DNA from 3 places in the Serratia nevei genome. Region 1 is predicted to be linked to each of the others. Evidence: predicted binding sites of a transcription regulator. Region 1 holds the regulator's gene; each other region holds the start of a gene.

Region 1 (4,952 bases):
CGGCCGGCCAGAAGTTGAGGTTGATGCCGGCGGCGATGTGCGGCGGCACCAGGCCCTGGTGATACAGCACGTAGGACAGCAGCAGGTAGTCCATGTGGCTGCGGTGGCAGGGCACGTAGACGATCTCGTGGCCGTCCTGCGCCAGCTGGCGCACGCGCTCGGCGTTGGTGACGTTGATGCCCTGATACAGCCGGTTCCAGGTCCAGCTCAGCACGCGGTCGGACAGGCGCACGGTTTCGTAGGAGAAATCGGCGGCGATCTCTTCCATCAGCGCGATGGCGTTCTGCTGGGCCTTTTCGTGCGAGATCTTCTTGCTGCGCGCTTCGTCCTCGACCGCTTTTTCGATCGCTTTGGACGCCAACAGCTTGTTGAACAGATCCTGGCGGGCCGGCAGGCTCGGGCCTACCGCGGCCAGGCGCTGACGCGAGAAGTGCATGCGCGCCACGCGCGCCAGTTTCTGCGCGATGGTTTTATCCGTGCCGTGCTCGGTGGCCATGCGGCGCAGCGAAACGGTGTTGGAGAAACGCACGAAGCTGTCGCGGCCGAGCCACAGCACGGCGAAGAATTTCTGCACGCCGTTCAACAGACGCAGGTGCGGCGTGCCGTGGCCTTCGCGGCCCGGCGAGCGGCCGAACATCACCGAAACCGGCAGCATCTGAATGTCGAGATCCGGATTGCTGCGGTGCAGATCCAGATAGTCGTGGAACAGCTTTACCGACTCTTCTTTCGGGGTGTAGTAGCGGAACACGCGCGGGCCGTCGTGAATGAACACGTAGCTCGGCAGCACGGTGCCGTCGATCTCCAGCGAGTTGAGCGGATCGGGCAGATCCTGCGCCAGGCACTGGGTGCGCAGCGTCAGCAAATCCGCCTTGGAATTGTAAGGTAAAACATACAAAATCGGCCGTGAGGGATCCAACCCTAGCTCGGTAACCGGATCTGAAGGGATGACCTTACTTCTTACCAACAATTTAAGTGGTAAATTCAATATTTTATAATAAATTTTACGCCAACCTGACATAAACAACGTGAAGCCTCTTGTTAGCAATGCGCCGCAAGCATACCAGAAACCGGGTAGCAGATCTGTGGTGTTCGAAAACCGAGAGCCGTCAGCGCGGACTGTTCTAGACTCTTTTTATTATGACCGACCTCTGAGAAAGGCACGAAAACATGGCAAACCAAGCAACCGGACTGACCCGCATCATCAAGGCCGCCGGCTATTCTTATAAAGGGCTTTCCGCCGCCTGGCAGCACGAAGCGGCTTTCCGCCAGGAGCTGGTGCTCACCCTGCTGGCTATCATACTGGCTGTCTGGCTGGATGTGGGTGCGATAGCGCGCATTTTATTGATCGGATCGGTAGCGCTGGTGATGATCGTCGAGATCCTGAACAGCGCGATCGAGGCGGTGGTGGATCGCATCGGCAGCGAACATCACGAACTGTCCGGTCGGGCCAAGGACATGGGATCGGCGGCGGTGTCGCTGGCGATCGTGCTGGCGCTGTTCGTTTGGGGCACGGTCTTATGGCAGCATTTTGGCTGACGAAAGGCGCCTACTGACTGATTTTTATTTATTCTTCGGTTCCCAATCCGCGCTTACCTGTATATACTCACAGCAAGACTGTATAAACAAACAGGGGGCGGAATGAAAGCACTAACTACCAGACAGCAAGAGGTCTACGATCTGATTCGCGATCATATTTCGCAAACGGGCATGCCGCCAACGCGTGCCGAGATCGCGATGCGTCTGGGGTTCCGCTCGCCTAACGCCGCCGAAGAACACCTGAAGGCGCTGGCACGCAAAGGCGTGATCGAAATCGTCTCCGGTGCCTCGCGCGGTATCCGCCTGTTGATGGAAGAAGAAGAAGGGCTGCCGCTGATCGGCCGCGTCGCCGCCGGCGAGCCGCTGCTGGCGCAGCAGCACATCGAAGGGCACTACCAGGTGGATCCTTCCCTGTTTAAACCGAGCGCCGATTTCCTGCTGCGGGTGAACGGCATGTCGATGCGCGACATCGGCATTCTGGACGGCGATCTGCTGGCGGTGCATAAAACGCAAGACGTGCGCAACGGCCAGGTCGTGGTGGCGCGCATCGAAGACGAAGTGACGGTCAAGCGCCTGAAAAAACACGGCAACGTGGTCGAGCTGCTGCCGGAGAACAACGAATTCCAACCGATCGTGGTCGATCTGCGCCAGCAGAATTTCACTATCGAAGGGCTGGCGGTCGGCGTGATCCGCAACGGTGACTGGATTTAATCGTCGCACTCTCAGTGCCGCCTCTTGTATCAATCGCCCCTGTTCTGGGGCGTTTTTGTTTCTGACCTTGCCCTTCGCCACTGCTACGGGAACATCTCATCATGCGCTTGATTTCCGCCTTCACCAGCGACACCGATAAAGCCCTGTGGCGCCTGGCTCTGCCGATGATTTTCTCCAATATCACCGTACCGCTGCTCGGGCTGGTGGACACCGCGGTGATCGGCCACCTCGACAGCCCGATCTACCTGGGGGGCGTCGCGATCGGCGCGGTGGCGACCAGCTTCCTGTTCATGCTGCTGTTGTTCCTGCGCATGAGCACCACCGGCCTGGCGGCGCAGGCGCTGGGGGCACAGAACCCGCAGGCGCTGGCGCGCGCCTTTATGCAGCCGCTTCTGCTGGCGCTGCTGGCCGGGGTGGCGATCGTCCTGTTGCGCTATCCGCTGATCGAACTGGCGCTGCGGATCGTCGGTGGCAATGGCGAGGTGCTGGAACAGGCGCGGCGTTTTCTTGAGATCCGTTGGCTGAGCGCGCCGGCGGCGCTGGCTAATCTGGTGCTGCTGGGCTGGCTGCTCGGCGTGCAGTATGTGCGTGCGCCGGTGATCCTGCTGATTGTCGGCAACCTGCTGAACATCGTGCTGGATATCTGGCTGGTGATGGGCCTGGGCTGGAACGTGCGAGGGGCGGCGGCGGCAACCGCCATCGCCGAATACGCCACGCTGCTGCTCGGCCTGTGGCTGGCGTGGCGGGTGATGTGCCTGCGCGGTATCACCCTGCCGATGCTGCGCCAGGCCTGGCGTGGCGATCTGCGTCGGCTGCTGGCGCTTAACCGCGACATCATGTTGCGTTCATTGCTGCTGCAGCTGTGCTTTGCATCGCTGACCATCTTCGGTGCTCGCCTGGGAAGCGACGTGGTGGCGGTCAACGCGGTATTGATGAATCTGCTGACGTTCACCGCCTATGCGCTCGACGGCTTCGCTTATGCGGTGGAAGCCCATTCGGGCCACGCCTACGGTGCCCGGGACGACAGCCAGCTGCGCAAGGTGTGGCACGCGGCCTGCAGGCAGGCAGGGCTGGTCGCGCTGGCCTTCGCCCTGGCGTATGCCGTTACCGGCCAGCAGATCGTGGCGGCGTTGACCTCCTTGCCGGAGCTGCGTGCGTTGGCCGCCCACTATTTACCGTGGCAGGTCATCCTGCCGCTGGTCGGGGTGTGGTGCTATTTGCTGGACGGCATGTTTATCGGTGCCACGCGCGGTGCCGAGATGCGCAACAGCATGGCGGTGGCTGCGGCGGGATACGGTCTGGCGCTGTTCAGCGTGCCGCTGCTTGGCAACCACGGACTCTGGCTGGCGCTGGCGGTGTTTCTGGCGCTGCGCGGTCTGGCACTGGGCTGGATTTGGCACCGCCATCAGGTGCGCGGCAGCTGGTTTGCCGCACGCTAAACCGCACGCCTTGTTGGGTTAATTATTAATTTTTCTTATGTTTTTATTCATGTTTGCTTACATGTTTTCAGCCTGGTTTTGCCCGGCTTAGTTTGTTGTTTGTTGGCGTTTTTTATGTTTATTTCATTTCTTAATGGTTTTTTATTCTGTCATATGGCTTTTTTATTTCCATGTTTAACTATAATGAATCATGTGGCTGGCGAATGAAGGGGAGAGATATTCCTTAAGGTGAAGGGCATATCGGCCAGAAAAATTTCTGGTTAACCCCGGCCGGCGACAGGGATCACTGATTCACCACAGGTTAACGGAGAGACTATGAATAAAGATCAAGCCGACGGTAACTGGAAGCAGCTTAAAGGCAAAGTGAAGGAAAAATGGGGCAAGCTGACCGATGACGATCTGACGGTCATCGAAGGGAAACGCGAACAGCTGGTCGGCAAAATCCAGGAGCGCTACGGTTACCAGAAAGAGGCGGCCGAGAAAGAGGTGAAAGCCTGGGAAGATCACACCAAACACCGCTGGTAATTTGCAGGGCCGCCATTGAAGGCGGCTTGCCCAACTCAGGCCGGCGTCGCTCTCATCCTCTGGCGCCCCGGCCGCAGGTACAGGGAGGTACCTGACTTCGTCTTACTTCTTCTTGATGGCGATGCTGTGATCGTGTTCGGCGCAGTCATGCTTGCTGTCGCACGCCTCAACCTCCACGCAGCCGGCGCACAGGCCGTGCGCTTCCACCACGCTGTGCCGCAGCGCAAATCCGGCTTCCTGCGCCAGCTTCTGCAGCGTTTCCTCTACGCCTTCGGTAGTGCGTTCGGTCACCTGGCCGCAGCGGTCGCAGATAAACAGTGCGGACGTGTGCATCGGCTGTTCGAAGTGGTGGCACAGCACGTAGCTGTTGGCGGACTCCACTCTATGGATAAACCCTTGCTCCAGCAGAAAATCCAGCGCGCGATAGACCGTCGGCGGCTTGGCTTGCGGTTCGGCGACGCGCAGCAGATCGAGCAGGTCATAAGCGCTGATTGCACCGGGTTGCTGAGTCATCAGACGCAGCACTTCCAGCCGTTGCGGCGTCAATCGCACATTGCGTTGTTGGCAGAGGCGTTCCGCCTGCGCCAGCAGCTTTTCCTGGGTGGTTGAGTTCATCGCAAATATCCCGGTACGTAAAAAAGCCGATTTTACCATGATTACGGCGAATCGCCGAGAGTTGCCCCCTTTTCCCCTGAGGATTGCGCAGGGAAAGGCGCGCTGAGTGCGCTAAAAGAGAGATGC
Region 2 (4,952 bases), 1.7 Mb from region 1:
TGTCTTCGAATAGGCGTAAGACAGCGTCAGATTCAGCAACGGCTGCGCTTCCGGCGCCAGATTCCATTTCACCGAGTAATTGGTGTCTGTCTGGTCGCGATACACCAGAATGCGGCGCCACGCTTCTTCCCGGCCATATTTATCGATATCCGCCTGGCTGGGCGCGGCGATATCGTCCCGCTTGGCGGCAAAAGGCTGCCAGCCATCGGAATCGGAGCGCATTGCCGACAGCGTCAGCGTTTGCGCCTCGCTCAGATAAATATTGGTTTTTAACAGATAGGAAGCCTGATCGTTGGCGGAATAGGCAAAGCGCGTGCCGTCCGGCCGCTTCAGGTTGCCGCCGTCACGCTTGCTCATGTAGATCAAACCGTCGGCAAATCCTTCCGGCGTACGGCCGTACAACGCGCCGCTGTAAATGCCCTGGCGATCGTTGGTGTGGTAGCTGTACTTCAGCAAGCCGCCAAAATCTTCGCCCGGCAGCAGCATATCCCCGGCATCTTTGGTCTCCAGCGTAATGGTCCCGCCAAAGCCGCCATTGCCGTTCAACAGATTGTGCGGCCCCTTATCGACCTCAACCTTTTTCAGCAGTTCGGGTTCGATGAATACCGAACCCTGCCGATATTTCTCAAATCCCTTCGGCGCGCCGTCCAGCACCACCTTCACATCTTCCATGTCGCCCATGCCCCAGATATTCAGGCTTTGGCCGCCCGGGCGCGGCGATCCCGCCATCCCTACGCCGGGCAAGCGATCAAGCAAACTGGCGATGTTATCGGCCTGTACGCGTTCGATGTCTTCTTTATCCAGTACCGAACGGCCGGCGGCGACGCTGTCGGACAAACCGCCGACCACCGACAGTTCCGGTATCGTCAACGGCTGAACCGGCCCGGCGTCGACCAACCGATATCCCTGTGCGGTTTGCTGAGCGCGCAATCCGCTGCCCGCCAACAGCGTATTGAACGCGTCGGTGAGGCGATAATGTCCCTGCAGGCCCGCGGTGCTTTTTCCACGCGTCTGTTCGGGCGTGAAAATCACTATCACGCCGGCCTTAGCGGCCGCCGTCTGCAAGGCGGGCGCCAGATCACCGGCGGGAATGGCGAAGGAAAGGATAGCGGGCTGTTCAACCGCCGAGGGTGGTGCCGACGCACCGGGCGCCGCCATCGCGGAGGTGAGCATGCCCGATAGTGCGCATCCTATCCCGATAGCGACGCGTTTCCCGGTCATGCGTTTGGCTGATGTGAACGTACGCCCTGCGCCGTTCTTGTTTTTTATGGCCATGAAGGATTCCCCTGAGTGTATTGAACTGGAAACTCAGTAGAGAGGTCACGCCAACGAAAAGATCGGGCAGAAAAAAATGAAAAAAAGGACCGAAGTCACCGCGCCGCGTAGACGATAAAGGTCACCACGCCGAAGATCTCCAGCTGCGCCTCATCGTCGAACACGATCGGCGCGTAGGCGGGATTCATCGGCAACAGCCGCACGTCGGGGTGGCGCTGCAGCTTTTTGACGGTGAATTCCCCGTCCACCGCGGCGATCACGATATTGCCGTGCTCCGGCGTCAGGGCGCTGTCGACGATCAGCAGATCGCCATCCTGGATATTGCCGTCGATCATCGACTCGCCGCTGGCGCGCACGAAATAGGTGGCGTTGGGGTGCCGTACCAGCAGCTTGCCGATATCCAGCCTGCTCTCGACATAGTCCTGCGCCGGGGAAGGAAAGCCGCAGGCCACGCGATCGGCAAACAGCGGTAACGTCAGGGGTTCACCTGGTAAAAAAGCATACAACCTTGAATTGCTCAGCATAATCATAACCAAACTGTATATTTATACAGTTAAGCATAAACAAAACGCGAACGCGTGCAACCCCCTATCCCCCTGCGGATCGCGCTTTCCCGCGTAATATAATAATTTTCTGAGTGATTTTTCCTGCAGCTTTTGGCGTTCTTCGCGTGTGTTTACACACATGACACCCACCAAAACTGTGGATAATGCGGCACTCAGACCGTTGGCGTATCGATGGGCAGGATGAATGAGGGATTGTCATTGCGAACGGCGCCGACGGCGGGCGATACCGGTTGCCAGACGAAATCCTCTGCCTGCAGGCTGTACACGTCAGCCTGCATTTGACCAGAGGGCGGGACTAAGCGGGTGTCGAGCCAGTCGCGCGCGGCCGTCGGTCTCTGCTGCGTACAGCGCCGCAAAGAACAGCGGCAGGCCTTGCCTCACGGGAGGAACGGCGGACGGCCTTACAAAATGACGCCAATAAAATTGCGACTGGCAATGGCATCAATGGGACGGCCAGAGACGAAAGTCAGTACGTTATGCCAGGAGCTTGGGATAACCCGACAAACGCTGTACCGCCACATTTCCCCTGATGGTCCACTGCGAGCTGACGGTATAAAGCTGCTCAACCGGGGATAATTTTAGCGGACGGAAAAATCTGGAGTTCCGGCGTAGAACCCCGAATAAGGAATAATCCTTAATTCATTTCAGGATTATTAATTCCATCTAAAACCTCTCGGCAATATTCTTTTTTATAGGCTTCATCATTACTTAATGACTTAACCAAAAAATCAGCATTTTTCCAACCATTATCCCAATGCGTATCGAATCCTGACTGTTCATACTTTAATGTTCTAGTTAATGAGTCTTTTATTTGTTTTTTATATTTATCAATTTTCTCATTGGTTGCCCCACAAACATCATGTGCAACACGAGCATTTGAGCCAGAAAAACCTATTGCTGAAATTGCCATCGCTTCGTTTGATTTGTCGAAATCATTCGCATATGCCACAGCATTAGATAAAGCGAATATGACAAGAGCAGGTATGGTTTCTTTGTATGAAATCATCTTTTACCTCTAACTCATTGATTGTTCATGGGGTCAGTTTGGATATCGAAAATTATTGTACATTAAGGCTGCTTTTTAATCAGTCTCAACTTCTTTATAGAAGGCCTGAATGCGACAAACTTGGGAAGTACTGTAGCCTGTCGCGTCTGCTGTTTCTCGGATGCTCAGTTTCTTAATCTGTCGGTAGTGCCTGATCCATCCTGCACGCTCCATCTCGCCGCTGGCGCGCACGAAGTAGGTGGCGTTGGGGTGCCGCACCAGCAGCTTGCCGATATCCAGCCTGCTCTCGACATAGTCCTGCGCCGGGGAAGGAAAGCCGCAGGCCACGCGATCGGCAAACAGCGGTAACGTCAGGGGGTCACCTGGTGAAAAAGCATACAACCTTGAATTGCTCAGCATAATCATAACCAAACTGTATATTTACACAGTAAGACATAAACAAAATGCGAACGCGTGCAACCCCCTATCCCCCTGCGGATCGCGCTTTCCCGCGTAATATAATAATTTTCTGAGCGATTTTTTTTTACGCCTGCTAAGCGTTTCACCGCCCCTTGCACACACGTTATCCACCAAAACTGTGGATAACCTGGCGGCGCCTTCGGAGGATGCGCTATCGCCCTACTGCGCCGCTGCGGCGATGCAAAAACGGTATACCGCTTCAACCATCTGATCGAGGCCCGGTTGCTCGAGGGGATAATGCCCGGCGTTCTCGAGCATCACGGTGCTCACTGGTACCCGTCGAACGCGGCGGAGGAACAGTTCGCTCAGGTGCAACGGCGTCCAGCGATCCTGCGCCGGCTGCGTCAGCAGGATCGGGCAAACGTCGAAATCTTCCGGCTCAATGGCAGGCGCGTACGCCGCGTACGAGGCTAAAAAGCGCATCGTCACCCAGGCCCCCGCCGACGTGTCGTCCGCCAGACATGCCTTAAGCGCCGCCTTGTCATTGACCAGCGCATGCATCTTGCTCGCCAATGCCATCGGCATCGCCATCCCGGCCAGCGGCGTAGCGGCCACCAGCCGCGCCAGGGGAATGCCCAGGCGGCTCATCATTCGATTCAACGCCGTCTCGTCGCGCACCTGTTGTTCACGCTGATCGAGAAACGTCATGCCGACAATGCCTTTCACCTGCCGGTTCAGCGCTGCCACATGATAGGTCTTCATCCCACCGGCGCTCAGGCCGTACAGCACAATGGGGCGCGCATCCCTCGCCCGTTCCGCGTCGATCAGATCGCTGCCAATCTGCACCCAGTCGTCGTAGCGCACGCGCCGCCGTTGCCCGCCCGTCTGCGTCATGCCATATCCCGGCATGTCTACGGCGATCGTCTCTATTCCCCGGTGCGCCAGCGGCGCCCCCAGGATGGTCGACATCTGCCGGCCGTTGGTACCGACGCCATGAAACAGGATCACCTTCACCGGCGCCTCGGGGCGACGGTAGCAATCGAGATGGATGCGATACTGCCGCCAGGGCCACCACGTCTCTGTCGGTTCTTCCCCCGGCTGCAGCCGGAAGCTTTCCGGCAGGAATCGCTGAATGTCCTGCCAGTGAGATTGATTGGCGTAATTACCCATACGAAACCTCTCGTGATACTTGGTTGCCGGGATGAAAATCCGTATAATCCAACAAATGTCGGATTAATAAAATACAACTTATGTCGGAAAAAGCGATGCCGCAAGTAAAAAAAAATGCGCGCGTGCCAGTTCAGGAACGCGCAGCGGCGCGCATGGCCAAAGTGCTGAGCGCCGCCGAACAGATGCTCGCCACCCTTGGGCCGGAAAAAACCTCCATTCCCGCCCTGGCGGAAGCGGCCGAAGTGCCGCGCGCCGCAATTTACCCGTTCTTCCCGGACAAGTACGCGCTGTTTTCGCATCTGGCTCAGACCCATATGGAGCAACTGACGCAGGCGCTGCGCGCGTCGGGGCTCGAGACCGCCGGCAGCTTGCAGGATTGGGTGGATGCCGCCGTGTTGGCCACGGCCCGCTACTACAATGCCCATCCTGCGGCGAGCGTCTTGCTGCTGCGCGGTGCGTTCGCCGAACCCGAAAACCAGGCTCACGCCGCCAAAAACCTGACGATCGGCGAGATGTTCCGGGCAAAAGTGCGAGAC
Region 3 (4,952 bases), on a different replicon from region 1:
AGCTTGCGGATGTCCTGGAAGATGGGCTGAAATTTCCTGAAGCTGCACTTTTATTTGTTCAGGATACTGCTCACAGGGAGTAAACACAGGGATAGGAGGATAAAAACCCTTGGGTTTGTAAAATTCAAACCAATCCCATTCCCCACTCGTTCTATTAATATATTGTTGTTCATACCCCCCAACCCCCATGACAACAACTGGCTGATCGCAGTTACTCTGACTACATTTTAACATTAAGCTAAAAATAAACTCATCATTATCATATCGATGCCCTTCATGCTTGTGATATTTATGGGCTGCTGGAGTTGTGCCTTTTACAACGCTGTTGGGAATAATTTTTAGTGTTGCCTTATGACAATTTGGGCATACCCAATCAGGATAGTCATCTTTATAAAATGAATTAAATACAAATCGGCCTGACATATTAACACTCCTAAATTCAAGGCATCTTATATTCCGATACCAGTCATTTAATATATTATGAAAAGTATCCGGCGTTTTCCTAAGCTATACTAAATAACATGTCTGTACTCTGGATTATCCTATGTGTGGCCGCTTTGCACAATTCCATAGCCGCGACGAATTTCTCGCCGCCCTGGAGCCTGATACACCGGTTAGCACCGCCGGTAACTGGCATGCACGTTATAACGTCGCCCCTGGCACGCCAGTGCCGGTGTTTCATCACCACGATGGCCAGTTGCAGCTGACGCCGATTAACTGGGGCTATGCGCCGGCATGGTGGCGCGAACAGGGAAAACCGCCGCTCATCAATGCCCGCGTTGAAACCGCGGAGCACAGCCGGATGTTCTCCCCGCTCTGGAAGCATGGCCGCGCGCTGGTGCCGGCATCGGGCTGGTACGAATGGAAAAAGTCACCGGACAATCCGCGGCTGAAGCAGCCCTATTTTATCTGTGGCGCCGATCGCCAGCCGCTGTTCTTTGCAGCGCTGTACGCAGCAGACAGCGACGGCAGCGGCAGCTTTGTCATTATCACGGCCGCCAGTCATGCTGGCCTGGCGGATATTCATGACAGGCGCCCTCTGACGCTGCCACCGGCCGCCGCGCGCGACTGGCTCGATACCAGCCTGGTTCCGCCCTCTGGCCATATGCAGGCTGACGTGTACAGCCTGCAAGCGGAGGATTTCACCTGGCAACCGGTCTCGCCGGCGGTGGGCGCCGTTCGCAATGACAATCCCTCACTCATCCTGTCCATCGAGGCACCAACGGTCTGAACTGCGCGTTATCCACAGTTTTGGTGGATATCATGTGTGCAAACACACATGAAGAACGTCAAAAGCTGCAGAAAAAATCACTCAGAAAATTATTATATTACGTCGGATAGCGCTACGAGACCCGGTTTCAGGCTTGCGTGTGCGCACGTTTCGTTTATGATTTACTGTATATATATACAGATAAATTATGCCTATTATGAACGCCAGAGAATTGTACTTTTTTTCGCCAGGCCAACCCATCAAACTCCCGCTATACGGGACACCATGCCCGGCAGGTTTCCCCAGCCCTGCCGACGATTACATAGAACAATCCATTGATTTAAATGATTTTATTAGACACCCGGCCGCCACGTATTTCATCCGCGCAACGGGTGAGTCAATGAGCGATGGCGGCATACTGTCAGGAGATTTGCTGATCGTTGATCGGGCTGAAAAACCCATGCATGGCAGCATCGTGATCGCCGCGGTCGACGGTGAGTTTACCGTCAAGCGGCTGCTGCTGACGCCCAGGGTTTGCCTGGCGCCGATGAGTCCCGCCTACAGTCCTATTTATCCCGAAACGCTGGAAATTTTCGGGGTAGTGATCCATGCCCTGCACTCGTTCGTGAGGTGACCATGTTTCTCTTGGCTGACGTCAATTCGATGTACTGCGCCTGCGAACAGATTTTCCGTCCGGATCTTAAAGGGCGTCCAGTGGCTGTTCTTTCGAACAACGACGGCGCCCTGGTGGCAATCAACCGCGAGGGAAAAAAGCTCGGCCTGAAACGTGGCATGCCGTTTTTTCAGGCCAGAGAAATCATTAAAAATCAGAACGTAGCTGTCTTCTCAAGCAACTATGCCTTGTACGGCGACATGTCGGCACGCTGCATGACGATTTTAGAATCCCTCGCGCCGGCGATGACGATCTATAGCATCGACGAGGCATTTCTTCACGTTGCCGGCATCGATGCCACAGAGTCATTCGAAGACTACGGGCGCCGAGTCCGTGATACGGTGCTTCAGCAAACCGGGCTCACCTGCGGGATCGGCATTGCTCAGACAATGACCCTGGCCAAACTCGCCAATCACGCCGCTAAAACCTGGCCGGCGACCGGCGGCGTCGTTGATCTGACAAACCGGGATAGACAACGACGGTTGATGGCGTTACTGCCGGTCAGCGAAATTTGGGGATGTGGGCGCCAGTTGACCAAAAAGCTGGCTGCGATGGGGATCACGACTGCACTGCAGCTTGCCGACAGCAATCAGGCGTTGATACGCAGGACGTTCGGGGTTGTGCTCGAGCGCACCGTGCGTGAACTGAACGGTGTGCCGTGTATATCGATCGATGCGCTGCCGGCAAAGCAGCAGATCATCGTCAGCCGGTCATTTGGCCAGCGCGTCACGCAGCTGCAGGACATGCGCCAGGCGGTGTGCCAATACGCAGAGCGCGCTTCCGAGAAATTGCGCCGAGAGCGGCAATACTGCCGGCACGTTTCGGTGTTTGCGCGAACCAGCCCCTTTGCGCCTCATGAGCCTTATTACGCCAACAGCCACAGCGTGCAGCTCATGCTGGCCACACAAGACACCCGCGACATTGTTGCAGCAGCAGTAAAAGCCCTCGATGCGATCTGGCGTGACGGGTTTCGGTATCAGAAAGCGGACATTATGCTTAACGACTTCTGCGACAAACCTGGCCAGATCGATTTATTCGACGAGCGGCCGCCGCGCGCCGGTAGTGAATAACTGATGCAGGTCATCGATGGCATAAACCAATCCGGGTTGGGGAAAGTCTGGTTTGCCGGACAAGGGATATGTAAAACCTGGAAGATGCGCCGCGAATTGCTCTCTCCCTCCTATACCACACGATTAAGCGACATTCCGATTGCCAAAATAATTTGAATCTAAATTTGTACGATAGAGGATCGTTTAAGATCCTCCCCCCCATCATGCTAAGACAAGTCTTTTTTCGAAGCTGGACGCACCACAAGCGCTTAGATCGCAACGAGCCGTTGCGATGCCAGGCTAGCAGACAAAGAGCTACCATTGGCTTTTGAGTCACAATCTGAGTTGTTGAGGTATAGATTTGGGGCCCGCCGGGTAACCGGTGGGAGCTACAGCAGTTGCATGAAGGAAACTTTTGGTGTTTCCCATAGTTCAGGTATCAACATATCCACAGGAATGTTTTTTAAAGCTTTTTTTTCTTTTTTAAGATTTTAAATGCTTTTTAGACACGCTCCAAAGTCTTGTCATACTTGCCTCTCAGGCCTGTCAATATGGGAAACGGATAAAGCAAGTATGGGAAACAACCAAAGTTATTATGGGTAAAACCTAAAGTTGGTATGGGAAATAGGTAAAGTTTGTATGGGAAATACCTGAAGTTAATTTAGGTATGGGAATCACCAAAAGTTTGCCTTGACCATGCTCTAAACGAATGTAACTATGGGGTAAATCAAAACAACCCATACATACTCATATGACTGAAAATAAAGGGATTGTTAAAACTAACAGACCTGCGATAGCCCAATCTAACGAGCTAACAGAAGCTGCTTACTATTTGTCATTACAGGCTAAACGAGTCCTGTGGTTGTGCCTCATGGAGACATACAGACAAGACGATCACCCTGGAACTTTCACTGTAAGGGTCGCAGATTATCAGCGTCTCTTTAAAGTTAGCCAGGCGACTGCCAGCACTGATGTTAGGAAGGGCATTGACGCGCTTTCCAATAGCTCTGTTACCTTTTTCCCATCGGATGGTGAATATGAAGAACGTAAGCGCCCCTGGCTTGCAGAGGCAGGCTTGAAGCGAGGAAGGGGGTCATGGAACATTGAGTTTAACAACAAGGTAATGCCGTATTTGCTAGACCTAAGCAGTCAATTTACGACCTACAACCTTTATGATTGTGGCCGTATCAACAGTGTGAGGGCAATCCGCTTGTACGAAAGCCTATGCCAGTATCGAAAGTCTGGAATCTGGATCACCACCGCGGATTGGCTAGCCGAACGATATCAACTCCCTCAGTCTCAGCGCGACAACTTCGCCGAAATGAAACGAACGTTTATCAAGCCAGCACTGGAAAAGATCAGCAAAGAAACACCTTTGATGGCGACTATGGCTGAAACAGGTGACGGAAAACTAATCTTTACCATTGTGACAAAGAACCAAGAACTATCGTTACCTAACGTTTAAACTATAGGTGTTTCCCATACTCCATATCAGTCTAATAAATCGTTCTGTAGCATCACTTCAACTTCTATGATCAACTGTCCTATAAGTTGTATCAGATCAAGAGTTAGTTTTTCTGCTGCGTTAAAACTAAGCTTCAAAATGTTGATTTGACCTTCTCCAAGAACATTCTGAAGAGAGACTCTTTCAAAACCTTCTTCATCACGCCGTTCCCTTAACAGTTGCATAATCCTTTTGGTCACGATCGTGGTGATATCTTGACAATCGGGGTTATCGAATACATGGCTATGGCTCTTAACTAAAGTTTCCCATGAAAAAAGAATGTCGTATCGAGAACTGAACCGAGCCTGCTTAGGCGGGAAATGCCATAATACTATGAAAGGCATACCTCTTTTCATACATAGTTCATAATGACGCTGCCAAACGTCTGGAATTGCCCGCCCTTCACATAACAGATAGTAATCAGATGGTTTGAGGGAAGTATCGTAATCAGCATCCGGCACTGTCTGAGTTGTTCCGAGTTGAGTTTGCCAATGTTCTCGAAGCATGAGCTCCAGG

Evidence for each region. Region 1 encodes LexA, which represses DNA repair genes until DNA is damaged. Its sites were predicted from a motif close to TNCTGTATGTACATACAGNA; they were not measured.
Region 2: a site for LexA is predicted at 1,811-1,830, ahead of umuD (translesion error-prone DNA polymerase V autoproteolytic subunit). Genes of this name have one in related genera too.
Region 3: a site for LexA is predicted at 1,394-1,413, ahead of umuD (translesion error-prone DNA polymerase V autoproteolytic subunit). Genes of this name have one in related genera too.

Annotation. Positions count from the first base shown of each region.
Region 1 is NZ_CP149940.1:4,849,351-4,854,302, reverse strand. It holds gene plsB (glycerol-3-phosphate 1-O-acyltransferase PlsB) at 1-1,018, opposite strand, end outside; gene V8N38_RS23185 (diacylglycerol kinase) at 1,168-1,536, shown strand; gene lexA (transcriptional repressor LexA) at 1,639-2,247, shown strand; gene dinF (MATE family efflux transporter DinF) at 2,349-3,686, shown strand; gene V8N38_RS23170 (CsbD family protein) at 4,002-4,211, shown strand; gene zur (zinc uptake transcriptional repressor Zur) at 4,314-4,826, opposite strand.
Region 2 is NZ_CP149940.1:3,197,035-3,201,986, forward strand. It holds gene V8N38_RS15380 (TonB-dependent receptor) at 1-1,275, opposite strand, end outside; gene umuD (translesion error-prone DNA polymerase V autoproteolytic subunit) at 1,371-1,805, opposite strand; partial or broken gene V8N38_RS26080 (hypothetical protein) at 1,994-2,173, opposite strand; partial or broken gene V8N38_RS15390 (resolvase) at 2,211-2,417, shown strand; gene V8N38_RS15395 (hypothetical protein) at 2,476-2,847, opposite strand; partial or broken gene V8N38_RS15400 (DNA polymerase V) at 3,061-3,252, opposite strand; gene V8N38_RS15405 (alpha/beta hydrolase) at 3,466-4,416, opposite strand; gene V8N38_RS15410 (TetR/AcrR family transcriptional regulator) at 4,497-4,952, shown strand, end outside.
Region 3 is NZ_CP149941.1:1,980-6,931, reverse strand. It holds gene V8N38_RS25520 (DUF4145 domain-containing protein) at 1-423, opposite strand, end outside; gene V8N38_RS25515 (SOS response-associated peptidase family protein) at 545-1,231, shown strand; gene umuD (translesion error-prone DNA polymerase V autoproteolytic subunit) at 1,428-1,844, shown strand; partial or broken gene umuC (translesion error-prone DNA polymerase V subunit UmuC) at 1,847-3,109, shown strand; gene V8N38_RS25500 (replication initiation protein) at 3,684-4,397, shown strand; gene V8N38_RS25495 (hypothetical protein) at 4,424-4,952, opposite strand, start outside.